Regions from separate parts of the Janthinobacterium sp. GW822-FHT07A03 genome, predicted to be linked through region 3. Evidence: predicted binding sites of a transcription regulator. Region 3 holds the regulator's gene; each other region holds the start of a gene.
The links. The regulator FNR, encoded in region 3, switches genes on or off when oxygen is low (the NO sensors DNR and NnrR bind a similar motif). The targets are predictions, from matches to a motif close to TTGATNNNNATCAA.

Region 1 (5,337 bases), on a different contig from region 3:
CATGATGGTGCGCAAGGTCTGGTTCAGGTGGGCGATGGTCTGGTCCAGCACGCGCGACGTGGCGGCGATTTCGTCATTGCCCTGCTTGGGTGCGCCGGCCATCAGCTTGCCCGCCGCCAAGTCTTGCACGGCGTCGGCAATGCCGCGGATTTCCACCAGCATGGCGCGGCGTACCAGCATGGTCACCACGATGGAGGCGAGGATCGACAGCAGGACGGTCAGCAGCAGGCTCCAGCCCAGGCTGCGGAACTCGGCGCTGGCCGTCGTATGGGCCTGGCTGCTGAGCTTTGTTTCCAGGGCAGACAGTTGCGCCAGCTGCGTATTGAACTGGACGAATTGCGTTTCCGCCTTGAGCATGGAATTGGTGGCGATCGACTGGTCCATCTGCGCCATTTCCATGGTTTCCAGCACGGCCTTGCGATAACCGGCCAGGGCCGTGATGGCCGCATCGACCAGGGTGCGCTCGGCACCCGTGGCCGTGGAGCGCAGCGTGGCCAGCTGGGTGCCGATGGCCGCGTGGCGCGCCTTGATCTGTTGCTCCAGCGCATCGAGGCGGGCCTTGGCGAAGCTGCCATTCGTCCACGACAGCAACTGGTACATATTGCCATGCACATGCTTGGCCTCGCCGACGACATCGGCGGCCGCCTTCAAATGCGCGATGCGCACCAGCACCATGTTTTCCAGCGAGGCATTTTGCCGCACCATGCCATACCAGGCACCGGTCGAGCTGAGTATCAGCAGCAGCAAGACCAGGGTGGGCGCCAGCAATAATTTTGGTCCGATGCGTAATTGATTGAGCATGCTTGACTCCTGGCTATGGCTGTTCAAACCGCAGGCGGCGCGCGGCGTTCCTGCGCGCCGCCCCTGCCTTATTTTTTGTAGATACCCGCTTCCAGCACCACATCGTTGACGCGCAGGATGTACGTGGTCTTCGGTTCGATCTTGCCGCTGGTGGGATTCTTGTACTGGTAATCGACCCAGCCCTTGCCCTGTTTTTGCGCCAGCTCAATGATTTCACGCCGATATTTCTTGCCATTCGCATCCGGTACATCCGTCAAATCCTTGCCCACGATGGAAGGATTGATGGGGTGGGCCAGCACGATGCCCGTCTTGATGTCGCGCATGTCCACATACAGCGAGCCCTGCACGAAGTCCGGGTCTTTCGCCGTGATTTTCTTCATCATTTCTTCCTTGCCATGCGCCTTCATGAAGGCGGCACCCCGTTCGGCCATGGCGATGGCGTCTTTTTCCGTTGGTTCGACCGCGGCACTGACGCTGCCGCCGGCAAATGCCAGGCACAGCAGGCTACCCGTGAATAAGCGTTTCATGAAAGCTCCTTGTGATATCGAGGGATGTGTTGCCAAGTCGTAATTTACGTCGCTGGCGGCGCCATCAAATTGCGATGGAACAAACTAAGGTGTTGCTTGTAGGCAGCGTGCAACGTATCGGGAGGCTTGTTGATATGTAGCAATTTGGTTCCTGGTAGCAAGAACTATGATGACTTTCACAGCATGCCGAGATGGACATGGCATGTGGGGGAAGAGGCTGGAATTGGCCGACATGGGCTGATTTCATGAAAGTTATCGCTATTTACAGGCAAGGAGCCGATCGTGTCCGCACTCATTACCGAGCCGTTTTCACCCAAGTTCAAGCCGTATACGCGGCAAACCATTCAACAGGCGCGGCAGTGGGAATGGCTGCCGGAAGAGCAGCGCGAAGCCGTGCAAGTGGTCTCGCACGTCTTGCCGTTTCGCACCAATGAATATGTGCTCGATCAGCTGATCGACTGGAACAACATCCCTGACGACCCCATCTACCGCCTCGTGTTTCCCCACCGCGATATGCTGCCGCCCGAGCAGTACGCGCATCTGCGCGACTTGGTGCTGGTCAAGCAGGACAAGGCCGCCATCGATGCCTATGTGCATGGCTTGCGCCTGGGAATGAATCCCCATCCGGCCGGGCAGATGACGCATAACGTGCCGCGGGTCAACGATGCGCCCGTGCGCGGCCTGCAGCATAAATATGCGCAGACGGTGCTGTTTTTCCCCAGCGCCGGCCAGACGTGCCACGCGTATTGCACTTTCTGTTTCCGCTGGCCCCAGTTCGTCGGCATGGACGACATGAAGTTCGATGCGCGCGAATCGAACGAGCTGGCCGCCTACCTGAAACTGCATCCGGAAGTGACGGACGTGCTGATCACGGGCGGCGATCCGATGATCATGAACACGCGGCAACTGGCCTCCTACCTGGAGCCGCTGCTGGCGCCAGGCCTGGAACACATCCAGAACATTCGCATCGGCACCAAGGCGGTGGCGTATTGGCCGCAGCGCTTTGTCTCGGACCGCGATGCGGATGACTTGATGCGCCTGTTCGAGCGCATCGTCAAGGCGGGCAAGAACCTGGCCGTGATGGGCCATTACAGCCATGCCGTCGAGTTGCGCCAGGATATCGCGCAGCAAGCCGTGAAACGCATCGTTTCCACGGGCGCCACCTTGCGCATGCAGGGGCCGCTGATTCGCCATATCAACGAAGACCCGGCAAGCTGGGCCGAGCTGTGGCAGACGGGCACGCGCCTGGGGGCGATTCCGTATTACATGTTTGTCGAACGGGACACGGGGCCGCGCGGCTATTTCGAGTTGCCCCTGGCGAAGGCGCACGAGATTTTCCAAGCCGCCTACCAGATGGTGTCGGGCCTGTCGCGCACGGTACGGGGGCCGTCCATGAGCGCCTTCCCCGGCAAGGTCGTCATCGACGGCATCGTCACCATCAATGGCGAAAAACTGTTTGCCCTGCAATTTTTGCAGGCGCGCAACCCGGACTGGGTGCGCCGGCCGTTTTATGCGAAGTTCGATGCGGAAGCGACGTGGATGGACGATTTGAAGCCCGCGTTCGGCCACGATAAATTCTTCTTCGAGACGGATGAACCTGTGCCGCAGCTGCCGCACAAAATCATCCGCCTGGCGCAGGCTGCCTGAGCATGCATGCCGTCGGTGCGCCTGCCCGTTCCGGCGTGGCCGTGTTTTGCCTGGTGTTCCTGCCGTTCGCGCTCGGGCATTACCTGTCGTGCCTGCTGCGCGGCGTGAATGCCGTGCTGACGGCCGAATTGCTGGGCGCCATCGCCCTGACGCCGGCCCAGCTGGGCCTGCTGACCAGCGCCTTTTTTCTCGCCTTTGCGCTGGTGCAATTGCCAGTCGGCATGGCGCTCGACCGTTACGGCCCCCGCACGGTGCAACTGTGGCTGCTGGCGCTGGCGGCCCTGGGCGTGTGGCTGTTCAGCCGGGGCCACAGCTTTGCCGAACTGATGTGGGCGCGCGCCATCATGGGCGCCGGGCTGGGCGGCTGTTTCATGGCCGCCGTGAAAGCGATCTCGTGCGCCATCGCGCCGTCGCGCCTGCCCTCCGTGCATGGCTACCTGATCGCCGTGGGCGGCCTGGGCGCGGCCACGGCCACCATGCCCGTCAAGCTGGCCCTGCACTACACGGACTGGCGCGGCGTGTTCCTGGGGCTGGCGCTGGCGGCGCTGGCCATCGGCTTGTTGATCCGCCTGCTGTCGTCGGCCATGCCCGCGCCTGCCGCAGGCATGCACAAGGTGAGCAAGGTCAGCGTCTGGAGCGTGTACCTCGATCCCGGCTTTCGCCGCACCATTGCGCTGATCCTGCTGCCGCACACGGTGTTCTTTGGCGTGCAGGGCTTGTGGGTGGGGCGCTGGCTGGCCGACGTGGGCGGCTTGTCCGATGACAACGTGGCGTATTTGCTGTACCTGGGCATGGCAGCCGTCATCTTCGGCGCCATCGGCATGGGCATGCTGACGGAATGGGCAGGGCGGCGTGGCATTGCACCCATGCAAGTGGCGGCCGCCGGCATCGTCCTGTTTGTCGCCGTGCAAGTGGCGATGGCGTGCAATGTGGTGCCCGGCCTGCCTTTGCTGTCCGTGCTGTTTACCTTGCTGGGCACGGTGACGGGTCTCGAGTATGCGATCGTCGCGCAAAGCATGCCCGCCAGCCTGACGGGCAGGGCGGCCACCTGTTTGAATTTGCTCATTTTTACGGGCGCCTTCCTGGTGCAGGCGGGTTTTGGCCTGATCCTCGGCTGCTGGCCCCTGAATAGCCAGCAGCAGTACCCGCCGCAGGCGTATCAGGTGGCGTTTGGCGTGCTGGCGGCCTTGCAACTGCCGGGACTTGCGATGTTTTTCATCAACCGCTACAGGCGTGCCGGGCCATCCGGTAAAATGGCAGCCTGCACAGCGGCAATGATCAACTCCAAGGAAGACTATGAAACTCGTTCGTTATGGACGTCCAGGCAAGGAAAAACCGGGCCTGATCGATGAAGAAGGCAAACTGCGCGACCTGTCCGGCGTGATTGCCGATATTGACGGCGCGCAACTGTCCGACAAGGCCTTGCGCAAGCTGGCCAAGCTCGACGAAAAGACCTTGCCCCTGGTGCGCGGCAACCCGCGCTTCGGCGTGCCGGTGGCCAAGGTCGGCAAGTTCATCGGCATCGGCCTGAACTACGCGGACCACGCGGCCGAATCGGGCATGCCGATCCCGGCCGAACCGATCGTGTTCATGAAGGCAATCACTTGCCTGAACGGTCCGGATGACAATGTCGTGCTGCCGAAAGGCTCGAAAAAGACGGACTGGGAAGTCGAGCTGGGCGTGATCATCGGCACGCGCGCGCAGTACGTGAGCGAAGAGGACGCGCTGAAATACGTGGCCGGCTATTGCGTCGTCAACGATATTTCCGAGCGCTCGTTCCAGCTGGAGCGGGGCGGCCAATGGGACAAGGGCAAGGGCTGCGACACCTTCGGCCCTGTCGGCCCGTGGCTGGTGACGCGCGATGAAGTTATCGACGAGCAAGACCTGGACCTGTACCTGGAAGTCAACGGCAAGCGCATGCAGACTGGCAATACGCAAACCATGATCTTCACGGTGGCGCAGATCGTCAGCTACCTGTCGCAATTCATGACTCTGGAACCGGGCGACGTGATCGCCACGGGCACGCCGCCGGGCGTGGGCCAGGGCCGCAAGCCGCAGCGCTTCCTCAAAAAAGGCGACAGCCTGCGCCTGGGCATCGCCGGCCTGGGCGAACAGCAGCAGGACGTCGTCGCCTGGACTGCCTGATGGCCGGTAGCGATATCGACCGTTTGCCCGCGCTGCCGCTGGACCGGCTGGACCCGCAGCAGCGCGCCGCCGCGCAAGCCATCATCGATGGTCCGCGCGGTGCCCTGTACGGCCCCTTCGTGCCCCTGATCCGCAGCCCCGAGCTGATGGAAACGGCGCAGCGCATGGGCGAATATTTGCGCTACCGCAGTGCCATCGGCACGCGCCTGTCGGAACT
Region 2 (5,337 bases), on a different contig from region 3:
ACAGATATCATTGCGCCTGGCGGTACGGTCGCCAATGTGGGGGTGCATTATCGTCCGGCAGATTTGCATCTGGAACAACTTTGGTCGAAAAATATCACGATCACTACTCGTCTGGTGGACACCACCACCATCCCACAGTTGCTGAAGGCGGTGCAGTCCGGACGACTCGATGTATCAGGTCTGATTACTCACCGCTTTATGCTGAAGGACATCGTCGACGCCTATGCATTGTTTGCTGATGCGCTTAGTGCACGGGTATTGAAAGTCATTATTGCGGCCAATCATGTATGTTGAGCGGATAATCACCACCATGTTTGACACACCATCGCAGCCCTGGCTGCCCTGGCGTCTGCGGCAATCGGCGGGACGGCCGTGTAGCGTGAAATGGAGGCGTGGTGAGTAGAACTGTGCAGGAGAGTGAGCTTTTGCCATTGATGGGACCGGCCTCATTTGAACTGGATGCCGACATCAATGTACTGGGTATGGCGCTGATTGAAATACTAAAGCTGCGCGGTTCGCAGCGCGAATTCAGCGAACGCGAGCTCTCGTGGTACAGGCTCTCGCGTTTACTATGGGCCGCAAACGGCTGCAATCGTGAGACTTCAGGCCATAGAACTGCACCTTCTGTCTGTAATGCGCAGGAAATTGATATTTATATTGCGATGGCAAGCGGTCTATACCGCTATGATGCGCAGGCGCCGGCACTGATGCAGCAAAGTTCCGTCGATATGCGGCCGTTGACCGGCAAGCAGGATTTCGTGGCCAGGGCTCCGGTCAATCTGCTTTATGTCGCCAATTTGTCGCGCATGCCTCCCGAGGAGCAGGCCAAGCAGTTGCTCTTTGCCGCACTTGATGTCGGCCATATCAGCCAGAATGTTTACCTGTTTTGCGCCGCAGAAGGGTTGGCTGCCGTTGCGCGCGGATGGTTTGATCAAGAAGAGCTTGCTGAAGCCATGGCATTGACGGCGGGACAGCATGTGATGCTGGCGCAATCTGTTGGCTATCCTCTGGTTTCGCAGTCGCCGCCGCCTGCCTCTCTGTGAGAAAATGCAAGCATGCACGCAGCTACCGAGCAAGTGCTTAGTGCGACAACAGCAGCGGTACTCTGCTCTGGCTTAGCAAGCTATGCGTGGTGCCACCCAGTATCCATTCATGGAAGCGGCTACGGCCATACGCACCCGCGACAATCAGGTCAGCCCCACTGTTCAGCGCGCGACTACACAGAGTGGTGGCAGACTCCGTGACATTGTCGTGGCAGTTCACTTCAACCGGGATCCCGTGGCGAAGCAGATAGCGCGCCAGGTCCGCTCCAGGCTCGTCGCCGTGCTGCTTCCCCACATGTGGATTGAGTACCATAATCTGCACCCGTTGAGCGCGCAGTAACAGGGGCATGGCCCCAGCCACAGCGCGGCTCGCTTCAGGACTTGCATTCCAGCCAATGACGATGGAGCGCCCGGGAACTGCTACCGGCCCATCGCCATCCGGGATAACCAGCAGGGGCCGGGGGCTGTGCATTGCGAGATACCCGGGCAGCCGTGTGGACCAGACGAGGCCTGGATCGCTCAGATCGCTTTGGCCAGTCACAATCAGGTCGCAATAGAGCGACTGCAGTATCAATGCGTCGGCAGCATGACTGTCTTGAAAACGCGTTTCGTACGACGCCACGCCCAAGCGGCGACAATGACCATCGAATTGCCGAAGTTGTTCCTGGGCTGCTTTGCGCATCGGTTCATAGTCGAATTGCAACAGGGGAGTGAGTGCGGCCACACCATACACAATATAGTCGAGTTGCGCGCCACCGCTGGCTGCCGTGCCGATCAGGTGGGCCCCATACTCCTGCGCCAGTGCGGCCGCGACTTCCAGGCGTCGTTCAAAGCCGGAAAACTGGTCGGCATACATGAGAATGGTTTTGTACATGGCCGACTCCCGGGAAGATTGCATTCGAACGGTAGGACCAAGTTACTTGATTTATGTTGCGTTGTCAGGGTATCAATTGATCCTGATCATGTAATATTGACATTTAATGCCTTTCCGGAAGAATGGCCACGTCCGTCAGTTCTACACAGATCGTATGCGTGGGCATGCCGTTGGGACGATCATGACAAGCTGGCGCACTGCCAGTGTCGTGCCCCCAGACAGGCAGTGCGCGTCGTGGCGGGGCGTTAGCGCTGCTGAAGGGCCATCCTCGCATTGCGTAGTTTCAGGCGCTTTATCCACCAACCGTAGTCGCACAGTTTTTCGGCGCTTTCCGCTTGCTGTTGCTTGCGCCTGGTGAATTCCCGTATTGTGATGTTACATGGCGGTAGGACGTGCTGCGCCACACAGTATGCCCATACAACTTCGATTGGTTCACGCTCCAGCAATTCTTCGCAGATCAGTGCATGCCGTAGCGCTTCATCTACTGTCAGGTCCGTGTATACCGCCTCGGCGCCAAGGGAAACTGCGCCGTGTACACGTTGTCCAATGTCGACTGGACGGACAGTATCGTGGGGCAACTGCGAGCAGGCGTTCATATTCTCGATAACCGCCGGGAGCCGCGCTGCAGGACCAGCGGGGAAGATCACGCGTGTTGGATTGGTTGCATGTCTAGGATACGGCAATTTTTTGCAACTCGTCAGAGTAGTCGGATACCGTTGCATTGGCACCTTCCAGTATGGAGTTTTGCATGTCAAGCATGATCTTGAACAAGTTTGACCGGTAAACATTGTTGGCCGAAACATGTGGTTTCAGATAGCCAAATCCCAATTCGTAACGGCGAGCCAGACTACAGTTTTGCATGCACAGCAGCATGGTGTCTATGTTGGCCTCCGACAATTCCTGAGCGTAGCGGATATTCAGACGAGATATCTCGGTACTACAGTCGAGCGTGTGCTGCGCTATCGCGTTGTAGCGATTCATCAGGGAATGCTTCGTGTCCTGGTGGAGTTGTTCCGGCGTGTTGGTGTTTACATCAGGCATAGTTTTCTCCAGATTGGTCTGTCGTGACATGAAAAAACGGTATCAAAGTAGTGAGGTGTCAACTGATTTAGTTTAGGGGGGCAAGTTGAAAATAGAAAAAGTACAAATGACATTTATCAAACGGCTGGGTAATTTCTATTGAGGAGGCCCGCTCATGTCGCATTGTTGGATAACGCAATCCGTGTCCGTTACCAGCAGCCCTAGTGAGACATCAGCACCGGCAGTGTCATCGACCGCAGCAGCGTGCGCGTGGCGCCGCCAAGCACTATTTCATTCCAGCGAGGATGGCCATAAGCGCCCATCACCAGAAGGTCGGCATGCAGCTTTTCCGTCAGTGATAGCAGGGCTTCACCCACTGACGTACCGATTGCGGCCGTGTGTGCCATGACCTGAACCTGAATGTCATGGCGCGCAAGAAATATCGCAATATCGGCACCAGGTTTTCCCGCATGGATGCTGGACTGTGGAGATGGATTGACCATGACTAAAGTGACGCGCTGGCTGTGGCGTAGCAGCGGCAGCGCATCGGCGACGGCGCGGGTGGCCGCCCGGCTGCCATCCCAGGCGACCAGCGCGTGCTGATCCAGATGCAGGTAGGTGCCCGTGCATGGCACAATCAGGACCGGCCTGCCGGAATGAAGGGCCACATGTTCAGGCAAATCCGGGGGCAGGCCGCTGTCGTCGTGGTCTGTGCTGCTTTGGCTCAGCACGAGCAAGTCTGCCTGCCGTGCCTGCAGTATCAGGTTCGTTTGGATATCATGGTCGCTCAAGCGCCGCTCGCAGGATACATCGAGAGATCGGGAATGGGTGTCAAAGCGCTCGAGTGCTCCTATTATGCGGCGGCTGGCCTCATACAGGTTCGACAGTGGCGCCGTTGCAGTACCGATCAGGTGGGCCTGCTGACTGCGGGCAATTATGCCTGCCAACACGGTACGTTCGTGAGCCTGAGGCGTTGCATCAACATGGACAACGATCGTTTTATAGTTCATGGCGGGCACCTGTTGGATGGATGAAGGCAGCCTAACAAATTCCGCGCGAAAAAATCATGATTTACATCATGTAGTTCCCCACAATTAATGACATCGTGGGTCAAGTGACTTCAAACAAATCGGTGTGGCCGAAACCCAGTTCATAGTTCAGTATGGAGATCACGCTGGGAGTGATGCGCACAAATACCAAGCCGGGCCACGGTGGCGCAGCGTTTGCATTGATGAGCTGTCGCAGTTGTGGGAAATGAAACAGCAACAGGTCGGCTACATGTGCCGTTTCGTCGGCCTCATGGACAAGGATGGCATTGCCTGCCATCGACAGGCCCCGGATATGATCCCAGTCCTGATAGGGTGGGGTAATGGTCAGAGAGACCTTGTCATGTTGGCGGATATTGTGCGCCTTTTGACTGCCCAGACCAATGCACGAATACAGGATCAGATCGTCATGCACATAATTAATCACTGTCGCTTGTGGATAGCCATCCGGGCGCAGGGTGGCCAATGTCAGATCGTGCGCGGCGTCCAGCAGATCCAGAATGCGCTGGTGGTGGGGTGGGTCCAGTGGCGTCATGGCTGCTCCCGGAAGCAATGCATATGCGGCGCCAGGCGCCAGACCTTTCATATTAGGAAAGTGCAGCATGCTTTGCAACTTGCCGGGCCGTGATTACCCAATTAAAAACTATTTCTGGAGGGACGGCAGAGTTAACTTCGGCAAGATGGGGCACGCTCGAGTGGACTTTGTACTGGTTATGTTGATGCTTATCAAATTCATCCACAGACGATCCTTTGCTTGACCGTTAAAGTGAACGGGTCGTGGCTGGCAAATGCTGCTCTTTCTTGTTTGAGGCGTGTCATGAACAAACGTATCCATGAACTGCAGGCCAGGATCAGACAGCTGGAACAGGAACTTGAGCAGGAGGTGAGGTTCCAGCGCAAGTCAGTCAACGGCGGATTGACGCCGTGCCGTCTTTTGCTGGCACGTACGGGATACGACCAGTGGCAGCGCCAGAGGACTGGGCTGATCCCCTACCTGAGGCAAGTGCAATGGCGCCGTATCGTGTTGCTTTCGATCGTCTATATGCCAGTCATTCCGTTGTTTTTGCTGGATCTGGCGGTCAGTCTCTACCAGCTTGCCTGTGCCCCCCTGTGTCGTATCCCCCGCGTGCGACGTTATGACTTTTTTGTGTATCACCGCAACGATCAGGCGTATTTGAATGTGCTGGAGATGCTCAATTGCCAGTACTACGCCTACGCCACTGGCTTACTCGCGTATGTGCGTGAAGTAGTGGTTCGTACCGAGCAGTACTGGTATACGATCAACCATCCGGCGAGTATCGCACTCATGCATGCCCGTTCCGGGCAGGGCATTGATTATGGCGATGTGGCTGCC
Region 3 (5,337 bases):
GCCAGGACTTGAAGACGGTGGCCGCCGATCCGCAGGCGCAAGCCATCGGCCAGCGTCTGTTCCTGACCTACTGCGCGCAATGCCACGGTTCGGATGCGCGCGGCAACAAGGGCTTCCCCAACCTGACGGACAAGGACTGGCTGTATGGCGGTGATCCCGACATCATCAAGACCACCATCATGCACGGCCGCAATGGGCAGATGCCGCCGATGGGCGCCGCCCTGGGTTCCGAAAAGGATGTCGAGAACGTGGCCCATTACGTGCTGAGCCTGTCCGGTTCCACCTCGGACCCCGTCAAATCCGTGCTGGGCAAGGCCAAGTTCGGCGCCTGCATGGCCTGTCACGGCGCCGATGCGAAGGGTAACCAGATGCTCGGTGCGCCCAACCTGACGGACAAGATCTGGCTGTACGGCGGCAGCGCCGATACCATCATGGAAACCGTCCGCAAGGGTCGCAACAACACCATGCCGGCCTTCAGCGATTTCCTCGGCGAATCCAAGGTACACGTGCTGTCGGCGTATGTCTGGAGCCTGTCGAATCCCCAGACGCCCGTGAAATGACGTAATGGAACCTCAAGTCATCAAGATGTATGCGGCCCGCGAGCAAATCTACCCTCGCGAGGCCAAAGGACGCTACGCTACCTGGCGATGGGTATGCGTCTGGCTTACCCAGCTCGCGTTCTACGGCTTGCCGTGGTTGACCTGGAATGGCAGGCAAGCCCTGCTGTTCGATTTGACCACGCGCAAGTTCTACATTTTCGGCGTCGTGCTGTGGCCCCAGGATTTCATCTACCTGGCGGCCCTGCTGATCATCTGTGCCTATTTATTGTTCCTCGTCACGGCCATTGCCGGGCGGGTGTGGTGCGGGTTCTCTTGCCCGCAAACGGTATACACGGAAATCTTCCTGTGGGTCGAACGCCGCATCGAGGGCACGCGCAGCGCGCGCATGGCCCTCGACAAGCAGGGCCCCTCCGTGCGCAAGGCGTTCAAGAAGACGGCCAAGCACCTGGTATGGGGCGCCATCGCCCTGTGGACGGGCTTTACCTTTGTCGGCTACTTCACGCCGATCAAGGAACTGGCGCGCGAAGTGACCACCCTCAATTTCGGTCCCTGGGAATGGTTCTGGGTCTTGTTCTACAGTCTGGCAACCTACGGCAACGCGGGCTGGCTGCGCGAGCAGGTGTGCAAATACATGTGCCCCTACGCGCGCTTCCAGAGCGCCATGTTCGACCAGGACACCCTGATCATCACCTACGATGCCAAGCGCGGCGAACCACGCGGCGCCATGAGCAAGAAGGCCGGCAACAACGACAAGCTGGGCGACTGCATCGACTGCACCCTGTGCGTGCAGGTGTGTCCGACCGGCATCGATATCCGCAACGGCCTGCAGTATGAATGCATCGGCTGCGCCGCCTGCGTCGATGCCTGCAACAGCGTGATGGACAAGGTCGACCGGCCGCGGGGACTGGTACGCTACAGTACCGACCATGCGATGGAAAACAACTTCAATTCGCAGCAGATCCGCCAGCGCGCCATGCGCCCGCGCGTGCTGATCTACACTTCCATCCTGGCCCTGATCATCATCGCCGTGTGTACTTCGCTGGCCCTGCGCACGCCGCTGAAAATGGACGTGATCCGCGACCGCGGTTCGATGGGACGCGAAGTGGAAGATGGCATGATCGAAAACGTCTACCGCCTGCAGATCATGAACACCTCGGAGCAAAGCCAGCATTTCAAAATCAGTGTATCCGGTCTGCCGGGCCTGACCTTGTTGACGCGCAATGAAGTGACGTTGCAGCCGACGGAAACGCTGGGCTGGCCGATCCGCCTGCGCGTGCCGCACGGGGTCGGCGAGAAGGGGTCGAACAAGATTGCAATCGAATTGCACTCGCTGGACGACCCGTCGCTGCACGTGCGTGAAAGCGCGGTCTTCATCGTGCCGCGCTAATGCAGGAAGGCCGGTCCCCGCATGGGGACTGGCCAATTAATCAGGAGAAATACCATGTCCGACAGTCTGAAACTGCAACCTCCCGTTGCACCGTGGTACAAGCATCGCTGGCCATGGCTGCTGATGATCGGTCCCGGCCTGTCCGTGGTCGTCGGCAGTTTCATGGGCTATATTGCGTTTACGCAACCCGATGCGCTGGTGGTGGGCGATTATTACAAGCAGGGCAAGGCGATCAACCAGGATTTGAAGCGCGACACGATCGCCAGCGACCTGGCGATGGATACCACCCTGTCGTATGACGTGGCTGCAGCCCGCCTGAGCGGCTCCGTGCACAGCTTCGGCAAGGCGTACCAGGGGCCGTTGCAGTTGCACCTGGCGCATGCGACCCTGCCGGAAAAGGATATCAAGCTGCTGGTGCAACCCGATGCGGCCGGCAATTTTTCCGTGGCGCTGCCGATGCTCGAGCGCAGCCGCTGGCAGGTGCTGGTGGAAAACGACAAACGCGAGTGGCGCCTGTCCGGCATCTGGACCTGGCCCCTGCAGCGCAGCATCGCGCTGCACGCCGATGAAGAACTCTAAGCTTTACTTGCAGACGTCGGTGCCGGCCGTAATAGCCTTCAGTTTTGCCGGCTGCAGGATCTCGATCTCGCGGTTGGAGACGCGCAGCCAGCCTTCCTTCTTGAATTTCGACAATAAACGGCTGACGCTTTCGATGGTCAGGCCCAGGTAGTTGCCGATTTCCTCGCGCGACATGCGCAGCTGGAAATTGCTGCCCGAATAGCCGCGCGCTTCATAGCGCGACGCCAGGTTGACGATGAAGGCGGCAAAGCGCTGCGTCGCCTGCATATTGCCCAGCAACAGCATCACGCTTTGCTCGCGCGTGATTTCCTGGCTCATCATACGGTGGAAATGGCGCAGCAGGGTCGGCATATTACCCAGCAATTGTTCCAGGCTGGAAAACGGGATTTCACACACTTCGCTGTCTTCCAGCGCCACCGCATTACAGTGGTGGCGGTCGGCGCTGATGGCGTCCATGCCCAGCAGTTCACCCGCCATCTGGAAGCCCGTCACCTGCTCTTCGCCGCCCGGATTGATCTGGTACGTCTTGAAGTGCCCCAGGCGGATCGCGTACAGGTTCTGGAACGAGTCGCCGATGCGGAACAACGAGGCGCCGCGCACGATCTTGCGGCGGCGGCCGATGATCTGGTCCAGCCTGTCCATGTCGCCCACATCGAGGCCCATCGGCAGGCACAATTGATGCATGCTGCAGGTCGAGCATCGCGCACGCAACGCTTCCACGTTCACTGTGGGCAAGGTTGGAGTGAGTAGCGCTTCAGTCATGTCGGTACCTTTAAGAAAATGCAATAACAAGTTTACTGCATACAGGGTTGCCGTGTGCCAATTTCACCGCAATTTCGGCGAATAAACGACGTCCAGCCTTTAATTATATGGCAACATCGTCAAAAGCCCATGCGGGGCGGGCAATTTGCGCGGCGCCGCTTGCCAAGTTGATGTATTGATAGGAAAATTCCTGACAGCATTATCTGCCGCCTGTGCCGCACGGTACTGAAAAGGAAATCATGAAGCCTCTCGGCATCAAAGCAAAAGTCGCGCTGGCCACCAGCCTGACCTCGATCGCCATGATCGCGCTGGTCACCATGATCCAGGTGCAGCACATGCGCGACGACTTCACCCGTGTACTGCTGAGCCAGCAGTCGTCGCTGATCAGCCGCACCGCCGCCGAGCTCGACGACAAGCTGGGCATGCTGCTGCAGATCGTCACCCTGACGGCCCGGCAGCAGCCGCCGGAACTGATCGGCCAGCCCGCCCAATTGCGCGAATACTATTCGCGCCGCTCGATGCTGGTGCTGTTCGACGACGTGCTGGTGCTCGACGCGCACGGCGCCGTCGTGGCCGACATGCCGCTGGTCACGGGGCGCGCCGGCATCAACGTCGCCGAGCGCGAGTACTTCCAGACCGTGCTGCGCACGCGCCAGCCCATGATCACCGAGCCGATGCTGGGCAAATCGAGCGGCATGCCCATCGTGCAGATGGTGGCGCCCGTGCTGGCCGCCGATGGCCAGGTGGCCGGCGTGGTGATCGGCGTGCTGCGCCTGTACAAGGACAACCTGCTGGGGCGCCTGCGCTCGGAAAAGATCGGCAAGAGCGGCTATTACTTCATCCTCACGCGCGGCGCCGTGCCGCGCTATGTGCTGCACCCCGATACCAGCCGTTTGCTGCAGCCGCGCCTGCCGAACGCCAACCTGACGACCACCCAGCTGCTGAAGGACGATGGCGAAGGCACCATGGTCAGCACCAACAGCCGCGGCATCACGGCCGTCAACAGCTTCAAGCGCCTGAAATCGGTGAACTGGCTGCTGGCCGCCTCGCTGCCCCTCGACGACGCCTTCGAACCGTTCGACGGCGTGCTGTACCGGCTGGTGCTGTGGAGCATCCTCGCCTCGCTGCTGGCCGCGGCCGTTCTGGGCTGGGTCACCGTGCGCCTGCTCTCGCCCCTGGTGCGCCTGCGCGACACCCTGCAGGCGCTGCGCACCAGCGGCAGCCGCTTCACCCCCGTGCCGGTGCAGCAGCGCGACGAGATCGGCGAGCTGACGGAAGCCTTCAACGGCCTGATGAGCGAGCGCGACCGCCTGCAGCAGGAACTCGAATCGCGCGCGGCGGAGCTGGAACAGGAGCGCGACCGGGCCGAGGCGGCCAACCGCGCGAAGAGCGATTTCGTGGCCAACATGAGCCATGAAATCCGCACGCCCCTCAATGCCGTGCTGGGCATGGTGTATCTGCTGGGCAATACCAAGCTCGATACGGAACAGCGCAAGTACCTGACCATGGTGCGCGTGGCGGGCCAGTCGCTGCTGGGCATCCTCAACGACGTGCTCGACTATTCGAAGATCGAGGCGCGCCGCATGGAATTGTCGCCCGTCGAATTCGACCTCGACGAGGTCATGAACACGCTGGCCACGACGATGACGATGAATGCGGGCGAAAAGGAGCTGGAACTGGCGATTGCCGTCGAGCCCGACGTGCCGCGCCGCCTCGTGGGCGACGCCCAGCGCCTGCAGCAGATTCTCGTCAACCTGGCCGGCAACGCCATCAAGTTTACCGAGAGCGGCGAAGTGGTGGTGGCCGTCAGCCTGGCCGAGAAAGAGAACGGGCGCGCCTGGCTGCGCTTCGAAGTGCGCGATACGGGCATCGGCATGACGGAACTGCAGCAACAGCAGCTGTTTGCCGCGTTTTCGCAGGGTGACCAGAGCATCACGCGGCGCTTCGGCGGCACGGGCCTGGGCCTGGCCATCAGCAAGCAGCTGATCCACATGATGGGCGGCGACATCGCCGTCGCCAGCAGCGAAGGCAAGGGCAGCCGCTTCTGGT

Region 1: a site for FNR is predicted at 1,458-1,471, ahead of AC1RJW_RS10625 (KamA family radical SAM protein). Genes of this name have one in related genera too.
Region 2: a site for FNR is predicted at 4,004-4,017, ahead of AC1RJW_RS19455 (universal stress protein). Genes of this name have one in related genera too.

Annotation. Positions count from the first base shown of each region.
Region 1 covers NZ_JBXAKW010000003.1:231,352-236,688, reverse strand. The annotation lists gene AC1RJW_RS10635 (methyl-accepting chemotaxis protein) at 1-801, opposite strand, end outside; gene AC1RJW_RS10630 (cache domain-containing protein) at 870-1,328, opposite strand; gene AC1RJW_RS10625 (KamA family radical SAM protein) at 1,611-2,975, shown strand; gene AC1RJW_RS10620 (MFS transporter) at 2,978-4,327, shown strand; gene AC1RJW_RS10615 (fumarylacetoacetate hydrolase family protein) at 4,272-5,120, shown strand; gene AC1RJW_RS10610 (carboxymuconolactone decarboxylase family protein) at 5,120-5,337, shown strand, end outside.
Region 2 covers NZ_JBXAKW010000006.1:428,729-434,065, reverse strand. The annotation lists gene AC1RJW_RS19475 (zinc-dependent alcohol dehydrogenase family protein) at 1-294, shown strand, start outside; gene AC1RJW_RS19470 (SagB/ThcOx family dehydrogenase) at 396-1,043, shown strand; gene AC1RJW_RS19465 (universal stress protein) at 1,081-1,917, opposite strand; gene AC1RJW_RS19460 (hypothetical protein) at 2,587-2,958, opposite strand; gene AC1RJW_RS19455 (universal stress protein) at 3,159-3,947, opposite strand; gene AC1RJW_RS19450 (pyridoxamine 5'-phosphate oxidase family protein) at 4,048-4,518, opposite strand; gene AC1RJW_RS19445 (hypothetical protein) at 4,801-5,337, shown strand, end outside.
Region 3 covers NZ_JBXAKW010000002.1:67,326-72,662, forward strand. The annotation lists gene ccoP (cytochrome-c oxidase, cbb3-type subunit III) at 1-560, shown strand, start outside; gene ccoG (cytochrome c oxidase accessory protein CcoG) at 565-1,947, shown strand; gene AC1RJW_RS06325 (FixH family protein) at 2,002-2,526, shown strand; gene fnr (fumarate/nitrate reduction transcriptional regulator Fnr) at 2,530-3,288, opposite strand; gene AC1RJW_RS06335 (response regulator) at 3,528-5,337, shown strand, end outside.